DNA from 2 places in the Streptomyces sp. NPDC093111 genome. Region 1 is predicted to be linked to the other one. Evidence: riboswitches for the same ligand, from Rfam matches in the RefSeq annotation. Region 1 holds a riboswitch; the other holds the start of a gene.
The links. A riboswitch is a leader RNA that binds a small molecule or an ion and turns the genes downstream of it on or off. The one in region 1 is predicted to bind cobalamin.
Positions count from the first base shown of each region.

Region 1 (4,971 bases):
TCCCACGCCCTGTTCGGCGGCCTGATCGGCGCCGCCGTGATGTCGGCGGGCTGGGGCGCGGTCAACGGCCCGACCATCGTCACCAAGGTCCTGATCCCCGCCGTCGCCGCGCCGATCGTCGCCGGTCTGGCCGCGATGGTCGCCACCCGCCTGACGTACCGCCTCGGCGCGAAGTCGAACACCGGGACGAAGGCCACCGCCAAGGGCTACCGGGCCGGCCAGATCGCCTCCGCCGGTCTCGTCTCGCTCGCCCACGGCACCAACGACGCCCAGAAGACGATGGGCATCATCACCCTCGCCCTGGTCACCGGCGGCGTCCTCGCCCCCGGCTCCAACCCCCCGATGTGGGTCATCGTCGCCGCGGGCATCGCGATCGCGCTCGGCACCTACCTCGGCGGCTGGCGCATCATCCGCACCATGGGCAAGGGCCTCACCGACCTCCAGCCGCAGCAGGGCTTCGCCGCCCAGACCAGCGCCGCCACGGTCATCCTGGCCTCCTCGCACCTGGGCTTCTCGCTCTCCACCACCCAGTCCTGCTCGGGTGCCGTGATGGGCGCCGGCCTCGGCCGCAAGGGCGGTGTCGTCCGCTGGTCGACCGCCACCCGGATGTTCGTCGCCTGGGGTCTGACCCTGCCCGCCGCGGCCCTGGTCGGCGCCGGCGCCGAGTTCCTCACCAAGCAGGGCCCCTGGGGCATCGGCGCCGTCGCGGTCCTCCTGGTCGCCGGCTCCGGGGTCATCTGGTCGCTCTCCCGCCGCAAGCCGGTCGACCACAACAACGTCACGGCCGACGACCTCGACGCCCCCGCCGAGCCCGCGGGCGTCGTGACCACCGCCATCGCGGCCGTCACCCCGCCGCCGGCGGCCGGCTCCGTCGCCGCCGTCACGGACACGGGCCTGAAGACCACCATCCCCACCCCGGGCCCCACGGACCCGGCCGCTCCCCCGGCCCCCGCCGCCGCGGTCTAAGGAACTGGAACCAAGCATGAAGATCGACTGGGCAGCCCTCGGCTCCGTCTTCGGAGTCAGCCTCGTGGCGACCGTCGCCCTGGTGGGCCTCTTCACCCTCGGTGTCATGGGCCTCTCCAAGCAGGAGGAGGCGGCCGCGAACGGCGGCTCCGCCGGCCTGGCCCGCACGGGCGCCTACGCCTGCTTCGCCCTGTGCGCGGCAGCCGTGGCCTACGGCATCTACCTGATCGTCATCTGACGCGCTCCACCGCGCGTCGTCCGAGGCGACGAGCACGAGGGCCGGGCGGTCCGCACCATCGGGTGCGGGCCGCCCGGCCCTCGTGTCTGTGGCGCTCCGCACAGTGACCCGACGCAGGTCAAGGGTGAGTTGACGGCTGTTCGCGCAGCGTGGTGGACTGCCGGGGCCATTACGGCGGCAGTAGAGGAAGTCCGGTGCGAATCCGGCGCGGTCCCGCCACTGTGACCGGCCCCCCGGGGCCGGGAGTCAGGAACTCTCGCCGCCGGTCACGTCGATCCAGGGCGCGGACCCTGAGTGAGGACAGAGCGCCATGCCCGGCCGCGGCCTCAGCCTTCCCGGTACCACCGGCGCCTCCGGCGTCACCCGTGCCACCACCGTCTTCGCGTACGGAGCGGCCGCCGGCCTCGCCGTCGACCTGCTCGCGGGCGACCCCCGCCGCGGCCATCCCGTCGCCGCCTTCGGCCGGGCCGCCGGCGCCGTCGAGAAGCGCCTGCTGCGCGACCACCGCGGCTGGGGCGCCCTGCACACCGCCGTCTGCGCCGGCTCCACCGTGGCCCTCGGCGCGCTGGCCGCCCGTACGGTACGGGGCAGCCGCACCGCCACCGTCGCCCTGACCGCCGCCTCCGTGTGGGCCGTCGTCGGCGGCACGACCCTGGGCCGCGAGGCCCGTGCGATCGGCGGGGCGCTCGCGGCCGGGGACCTGGAGGTCGCCCGGGAGCGCCTGCCGCACCTGTGCGGACGCGACCCGCACTCCCTGGACGGTCCCGCGATGGCCCGCGCGGTCGTCGAGTCGGTCGCCGAGAACACCTCCGACGCCGTCGTGGGCGCCCTGTTCTGGGGCGCCGTCGCGGGCGTGCCCGGCCTGGTCGGCTTCCGGGCGGTCAACACCCTGGACGCGATGGTCGGCCACAAGTCGCCGACGTACCGGCGCTTCGGCTGGGCCTCGGCCCGGCTCGACGACCTCGCCGGCTGGCCCGGCGCCCGGCTCACCGCCGTCCTCGCCACCGTCGCCGGCGGGAACCCGGGCGGCGCCGCCCGGGCCTGGCGCGCCGACGCGGCCCAGCACCCCAGCCCCAACGCGGGCCCCGTGGAGGCGTCCTTCGCGGGCGCGCTCGGCGTACGGCTCGGCGGGACGCTGGCGTACGGCGGGCGGATCGAGCACCGGCCCGTCCTCAACGGGGCGGGGCGGCCCGTCGAGGTCGCCGACATCGACCGGGCGGTACGCCTGTCCCGCCGGGTCACCGGACTGACCCTGGCCGCCTGCGTCGGCGGCCGGATGATCGCGAGCGCGCTGAAGCGGAGGAACGCATGAGGGGTGGGGGGCTGCTGGTCGCCGGCACCACGTCCGACGCGGGCAAGAGCGTCGTCACGGCCGGCATCTGCCGCTGGCTGGTCCGGCAGGGGATCAAGGTCGCGCCGTTCAAGGGGCAGAACATGTCCCTGAACTCCTTCGTGACCCGGGAGGGCGCCGAGATCGGCCGCGCCCAGGCCATGCAGGCGCAGGCCGCCCGCGTCGAGCCCACCGCGCTGATGAACCCGGTGCTCCTGAAGCCCGGCTCCGACCGCTCCAGCCAGGTCGTCCTCATGGGGAAGCCGGTCGGCGAGATGAGCGCCCGCGGCTACCACGGCGGACGGCAGGCGACGCTCTTCGAGCCCGTGATGGCGTGCCTGGAGGAACTGCGGGGCACGTATGACGCCGTGATCTGCGAGGGGGCGGGCAGCCCGGCCGAGATCAACCTGCGGCGCACGGACATCGTGAACATGGGCATCGCGCGGGCCGCGCGGCTGCCCGTCGTGGTCGTCGGCGACATCGACCGGGGCGGGGTGTTCGCCCAGTTCTTCGGGACGACGGCCCTGCTCGCCCCCGAGGACCAGGCGCTCGTCGCCGGGTACCTGGTGAACAAGTTCCGCGGCGACGTGACGCTCCTGGAGCCCGGCCTCGACATGCTCCACGGCCTCACCGGGCGCCGCACCCTCGGTGTCCTGCCGTACGCGCACGGGCTCGGCATCGACGAGGAGGACGGGCTGCGGGTGTCGCTGCGCGGCACCGTCCGCGAGTCCGTGGTGGCGCCGCCGGTCGGCGCCGACGTGCTGCGGGTCGCCGTCTGCGCCGTCCCCCTGATGTCCAACTTCACCGACGTGGACGCGCTGGCCGCCGAGCCGGGCGTGGTGGTCCGGTTCGTGGACCGGCCCGAGGAGCTCGTCGACGCGGACCTGGTGGTCGTCCCCGGCACCCGCGGCACCGTGAAGGCCCTCGCCTGGCTGCGGGAACGCGGCCTGGCCGACGCGCTGGCCCGGCGCGCCGCCGAGGGACGTCCGGTGCTCGGCGTCTGCGGCGGCTTCCAGGCGCTCGGCGAACGGATCGAGGACGAGGTCGAGTCGCGGGCCGGCGTGGTCGACGGGCTCGGGCTGCTGCCCGTACGGATCCGCTTCGGGGTCGAGAAGACCCTGGCCCGGCCGGTCGGCGAGGCGCTCGGCGAGCGCGTCGAGGGGTACGAGATCCACCACGGCGTCGCCACCGTCGAGGGCGGCGAGCCCTTCCTCGACGGCTGCCGGGTCGGCGCGGTCTGGGGCACCCACTGGCACGGCTCGCTGGAGAGCGACGGCTTCCGCCGCGCCTTCCTGCGCGAGGTCGCCGCCGCGGCCGGCCGCCGCTTCGTCCCGGCCCCGGACACCTCGTTCGGCGCGCTCCGCGAGGAGCAGCTGGACCGGCTGGGCGACCTGATCGAGGAGCACGCCGACACGGACGCGCTGCTGCGGCTCATCGAGGAGGGCGCCCCGACGGGACTGCCGTTCGTGCCGCCGGGGGCGCCGTGAACGCCGCGCCCGCACCGTCTTTCCCGCCCGCCCCGACCCGCGTACGACTCGAAGGAGTGATCACCCGATGAGCACCCGCTATCCGTTCACCGCCGTCGTCGGCATGGACGATCTGCGGCTCGCGCTGCTGCTGAACTCGGTCAGCCCGGCGGTGGGTGGCGTCCTCGTGCGCGGCGAGAAGGGCACCGCGAAGTCCACCGCCGTGCGGGCACTCGCCGAGCTGCTGCCGTCGGTGGCCGTCGTCGCGGACTGCCGCTTCAGCTGTGACCCGGCCGCACCCGACCCGGGCTGCCCGGACGGGCCGCACGGCGCCGGGGCGGCCGACGCGCGGCCCGCGCGGATGGTCGAGCTGCCGGTCGGCGCGTCCGAGGACCGGCTCGTCGGCGCCCTCGACATCGAGCGGGCGCTCGCCGAGGGCGTGAAGGCCTTCGAGCCCGGACTGCTCGCCGCCGCGCATCGAGGGATCCTCTACGTCGACGAGGTCAACCTCCTGCACGACCACTTGATCGACCTCCTGCTCGACGCCGCCGCCATGGGGCAGTCGCACGTCGAGCGCGAAGGCGTCTCCGTACGGCACGCCGCGCGGTTCCTGCTGGTCGGCACCATGAACCCCGAAGAGGGCGAACTGCGGCCGCAGTTGCTCGACCGGTTCGGGCTGACCGTGGAGGTCGCCGCCTCCCGGGTTCCCGAGCAGCGGGTCGAGGTGGTCCGGCGGCGGCTCGCCTTCGAGGACGACCCGGCCGCGTTCGCCGCCCGCTGGGCCGGCGAGGAGGCGGCGCTGCGCGAACGGATCGTCGCCGCGCGGGAGTTGCTGCCGAAGGTGGCGCTCGGTGACGCGGTGCTCCTCCAGATCGCCGCGACCTGCGCCGCGTTCGAGGTGGACGGCATGCGCGCCGACATCGTGATGGCCCGGACCGCGACCGCGCTCGCCGCGTGGGCGGGGCGGACCG
Region 1 is NZ_JBFBNW010000003.1:58,377-63,347, forward strand. Features, by position in the region: gene AB0Q96_RS05085 (inorganic phosphate transporter) at 1-966, shown strand, start outside; gene AB0Q96_RS05090 (hypothetical protein) at 983-1,204, shown strand; cobalamin riboswitch at 1,349-1,480, shown strand; gene AB0Q96_RS05095 (cobalamin biosynthesis protein) at 1,515-2,516, shown strand; gene AB0Q96_RS05100 (cobyric acid synthase) at 2,513-4,021, shown strand; gene AB0Q96_RS05105 (putative cobaltochelatase) at 4,089-4,971, shown strand, end outside.

Region 2 (4,971 bases), on a different contig from region 1:
ACATACCGTGTCGATACGTACAGAGGTGCGACTGGCCCGGGCAAGTTACCACAGGCCCTCCGCCGCCCTGACGGACCGTCCGTCAGGAGGGGGCCCCGGTGGCGGACACCTCGCCGCGCACGGTACGGGCCGCCGCGACCAGGTGCTCCAGGGAGGCGCGGGTCTCGGCCCAGCCCCGGGTCTTCAGACCGCAGTCGGGGTTGACCCAGAGCCGCTCGGCGGGGATCGCCCGGAGTCCCGTGCGGAGCAGGGCGGCGGCCTCCTCCGTGGACGGGACGCGCGGGGAGTGGATGTCCCAGACGCCGGGTCCGGCCTCGCGCGGGTAGCCGTGGGCGGCGAGCTCCCGGGCGACCTGCATGTGGGAACGGGCCGCCTCCAGGCTGATGACGTCGGCGTCGAGGTCGTCGATGGCCCGCACGATGTCGCCGAACTCGGCGTAGCACATGTGGGTGTGGATCTGGGTGTCCGGCCGCACCCCCGCGGTGGTCAGCCGGAACGCCTCGGTCGCCCAGGCGAGGTACGCCGGACGGTCGGCGGCCCGCAGCGGCAGGGTCTCGCGCAGCGCGGGCTCGTCGACCTGGATGACGGAGGTGCCGGCGGCCTCCAGGTCGCGCACCTCGTCGCGCAGCGCGAGGGCCACCTGCCGGGCGGTGTCGGCGAGCGGCTGGTCGTCGCGGACGAAGGACCAGGCCAGCATGGTGACCGGGCCGGTGAGCATGCCCTTGACCGGCTTGTCGGTGAGCGACTGCGCGTACGCGGTCCAGCGCACGGTCATCGGCGCGGGGCGGGAGATGTCGCCGGCGAGGATCGGCGGACGGACGTAGCGGGTGCCGTACGACTGCACCCAGCCGTGCTGGGTGGCCAGGTAGCCGGCGAGCTGCTCGGCGAAGTACTGGACCATGTCGTTGCGTTCGGGCTCGCCGTGCACCAGGACGTCGAGTCCGGTCTTCTCCTGGAAGGAGACGACCTCCTGGATCTCCGTCTTGATGCGCTCCTCGTAGGCGACGGTGTCGATCCGCCGGGCGCGCAGGTCCGCGCGGGCGGCGCGCAGTTCGGCGGTCTGCGGGAAGGACCCGATGGTGGTCGTCGGCAGCAGCGGCAGGCCGAGGTGGGCCCGCTGGGCGGCGGCCCGCTCGGGGTAGGGCCGGGAGCGGCGGCCGTCCGCGTCGGTGACGGCCCGGACCCGGGCGCGTACGGCGGGATCGCGGGTGAGGGGAGAGGCGGCGCGGGCGGAGCGCGCGCTCCGGTTGGCGGCCAGTTCGTCGCCGATGGCGTCGGTGCCCAGGGAGAGGCCCTTGGCCAGGGCGACGACCTCGTCCGTCTTCTGCCGGGCGAAGGCGAGCCAGCTCAGGACCCGCGGGTCGACGTCCCGCTCGGCCGCGGCGTCGAGCGGCACATGGAGCAGCGAGCAGGAGGCGGACACGTCCACGTGGCCGGCGAGCCCGAGGAGGGTGCCGAGGGTGGTGAGGGAGCCCTTCAGGTCGTTGACCCAGACGTTGCGGCCGTCGACCACGCCGGCGACGAGCCGCTTGCCGGGCAGTCCGCCGACGGCCGCGAGTCCTTCGAGGTTCGCGGCGGCCGGCCCGGTGAAGTCGAGCGCGAGTCCTTCGACCGGCGCCTTGGCCAGCACCGGGAGGGCGTCGCCCAGCCGGTCGAAGTAGGAGGCGACGAGCAGCTTCGGCCGGTCCCCGGCGGCGCCGAGCTCACGGTAGGCCCGGGCGGCGGCGCCGAGTTCGGCGGGCGCGCGGTCCTGCGCCAGCGCCGGTTCGTCGATCTGCACCCACTCCGCGCCCGCGGCCCGGAGGTCGGCGAGGACCTCGGCGTAGACGGGCAGCAGGCGGTCCAGCAGTGTCAGCGGCCGGAAGTCCGCCGGCACGCCGGGGGCGGGCTTGGCCAGCAGGAGGTACGTGACCGGCCCGACCAGCACGGGGCGCGCGGTCAGCCCCAGCGCGAGGGCCTCGCGGAGCTCGGCGACCTGCTTGGCGGAGTTCGCCGAGAAGACCGTGTCAGGACCCAGTTCGGGGACGAGGTAGTGGTAGTTGGTGTCGAACCACTTGGTCATCTCCAGCGGGGCCACGTCCTGGGTGCCGCGGGCCATGGCGAAGTAGCCGTCCGTCGCGTCGGCCGCCACGGCCTCCTGGTGACGGCCCGGGATCGCGCCCACCATCACCGTGGTGTCGAGGACGTGGTCGTAGTACGAGAAGTCACCGGTCGGCACTTCGGCGACGCCGGCGTCGGCGAGTTGCAGCCAGTTGGTCCGGCGCAGTCCGGCGGCGGTGTCCCGGAGGGCGTCGGCGGTGACGCGGCCCTTCCAGTACCCCTCGATCGCCTTCTTGAGTTCGCGGTTCCGCCCCTGACGGGGGTAGCCGTACACGGTGGCCCGTGCTGCCGCGGCTGTGGACTTCGTGGTCACGGAGATCTCCTTCGCGAGATGGATCCCTGAGGTCCGGAGACCGGACGAGGGGCGAAGAGAGACCGGGGACAGGCGGATCCGGCCGCGCGCGGCACAGCGCGCTCGTCCGCCTGTATGGTCGCCGACCCGCCCTCGAGGTCACCGGATGGCCGCGCGCGGAATCGTCCGCGTGCGGGCAACGGGCAGGTCTTCGGACTCGCGGGCACGTCCCGTCGAAACGAGACACCTACTGGCCGTCGCTTCCCAGGTCCGGTACGTCGGACCCAGTGCTGTGTGACGGCGGTCGTTCCCACTCACCGCTGCGGGGCAGTCCCGGATTCCCACCGGGTTCCCTCTTACGACGCATCCCGCCTGGCGGACGGGGCGAACCAGCTGCGTGCTCACTGTAGACCACGGACCCGCGCGTCGGGGTCGGATCCTCCTCTGGGGGGACCCGAAGCCGTACTTCGGGGGGATTCGGGCAAGTCGCCTATGAGCAAGGGTTCTTGGGACCGAACACCCACCTCCCGCGAGGATCCCCATCATCGTGCGAAGCACCCGAACGACGTCCGTCGTGGCCCTCGGCGCCATCGCGACGCTCCTCCCCGTCCTCACTCCCGCGGTGGCCTCGGCGGCCGGACCGGCCTCCCGGACCGCCGCCACCACGCCCGCCGCCTCCCCCTTATCCGACCCGCTCGCGCGCTACGGACACCAGAAGCCGCGCTGGAGCCGCTGTGACGCCGAAGGACCGGCGGAGTACCAGTGCGCGACGATCAAGGTGCCGCTGGACTACGCCCGTCCGAACGGGCGCACGCTCGACCTGGCGATCTCCCGGACGAAGGCCACGAGCGCGCGCGACCGGCGCGGGGTGCTGCTGCTGAATCCCGGCGGGCCCGGCGGATCGGGCCTCGACATGCCGGTCTGGATGGCATCGATGCTGTCGGACGACGTGAAGAAGCGGTACGACCTGATCGGCTTCGATCCCCGGGGCGTCGGCCGGAGCAGCCCGGTGAGCTGTGGCCTGAACGACGCCGAGGCGGCCTGGCAACGCCCGTACAAGGCTGCGACGTTCACGAAGGACGTCCAGTGGGCGCGGACCGTCGCGGAGAAGTGCCGGGCGCGGAACGGCGCCGCCCTCGCGCACCTCACCACCCGCGACACGGCCCGGGACATGGACGTCATCCGCGCCGTGCTCGGCGAGAGGAAGATCTCGTACCTCGGCTACTCCTACGGCACCTATCTGGGCGCCGTCTACACGCAGTTGTTCCCGAAGCGCGCCGACCGGTTCGTCCTCGACAGCGCGGTCGACCCGCAGCGGATCTGGCGCGGCATGATCCAGATATGGGCCGAGGGCGCGGAACCGGCGTTCACCCGCTGGACCGGCTGGGCCGCCGAGCGGAACGCGACGTACGGGCTCGGCGCCACCCCGGCCGAGGTCGGCGCGACCTTCTGGGCGCTGGTCGCCCGGGCGGACCGTGAGCCGATCGTGCTCGACGGCGTCAGCCTGACGGGCGACGACATCCGGCTCGGGGCGCGGGCCGTCTTCTTCGACGTGGCCTATGCCGCCGAGGCGGTCGTACGGCTCAAGGACGCCGCCGAGGGCCGGACTCCGGCACCGGCGAGGTACGGCACGCCGTTCGCCCCCGCGCCCTCGGCCGGCGCCCGCCCCGCCGGCGCTCCGGCCGGTGCCCCCGCCGTCCCGGCGGACAACATGGACGCGGCCTTCTGGTCCGTGGTGTGCGCCGACACCCGTGCCTGGCCGCGCGACCCGGAGCAGTACCGGCGCGACGCGATCCGCGACAAGCGCAGGTACCCGCTGTACGGGGACTTCGCGTCGAACATCAAGCCGTGCGCGTTCTGGCGGGGCGGGGCCGAGCCCGCCACCGAGGTGAACAACGCCGTCGGCGCCCTCGTCCTGCAGAACGAGTGGGACTCGCAGACGCCCCTGGCCAGTGGGCAGGGGCTGCGCCGGGCGATGAAGGGGGCCCGGATGGTCACCGTCCTCGGCGGCCAGGGCCACGGCGTCTACGGGCTGGGATCCTGCGCCGACGCGACCGCCACGGCCTACCTGGTGACGGGCCGTCTGCCCGCCGCCGACCTCAGCTGCCGGACCCCGGCCGGCCAGGCCCACCGCTCCACCGGGCTCCCGCTGCCGACCCTCCCGCAGCGCCTCCCGATCGGGCAGAGCCGCTTCTGACCCCGCTCCGCACGGCTGTGCGGGTGGGGCCCCGCGCGGTGGGGCCCCACCCTCACCGGCACGTCAGGACGAGGACGTCACGATCCGCCGGCCGGGCTCAGGCCGCGGGGGCCCTGAAGTGGCAGTTCGTGGAGATGGGCGAGGTGGTCGTGCCGTCGGTGGTGCGGACGCGCCAGCCGTACGTGTGACCCGGGAGCAGCCGGGGGACCGGGACGGAGACGGTGCCCTGGCCGCGGACCTTGGTGCTCGCCGAGCCGGCCGCGCCCATGGTGATCGGCTGCGGCTGCGTCGGGTCGGTGTTGTCCCAGATCGAGAACTCGGCCCACACCTCCTTCGACGGGTCGGGGTGGGTGACCGTCGCCGTCAGCGTCGGCGTGAGGGT
Region 2 is NZ_JBFBNW010000011.1:131,563-136,533, reverse strand. Features, by position in the region: gene metE (5-methyltetrahydropteroyltriglutamate--homocysteine S-methyltransferase) at 83-2,413, opposite strand; cobalamin riboswitch at 2,577-2,801, opposite strand; gene AB0Q96_RS20695 (alpha/beta hydrolase) at 2,940-4,589, shown strand; gene AB0Q96_RS20690 (LamG-like jellyroll fold domain-containing protein) at 4,687-4,971, opposite strand, start outside.
Region 2: another riboswitch for cobalamin. It lies ahead of metE (5-methyltetrahydropteroyltriglutamate--homocysteine S-methyltransferase); the one in region 1 lies ahead of AB0Q96_RS05095 (cobalamin biosynthesis protein).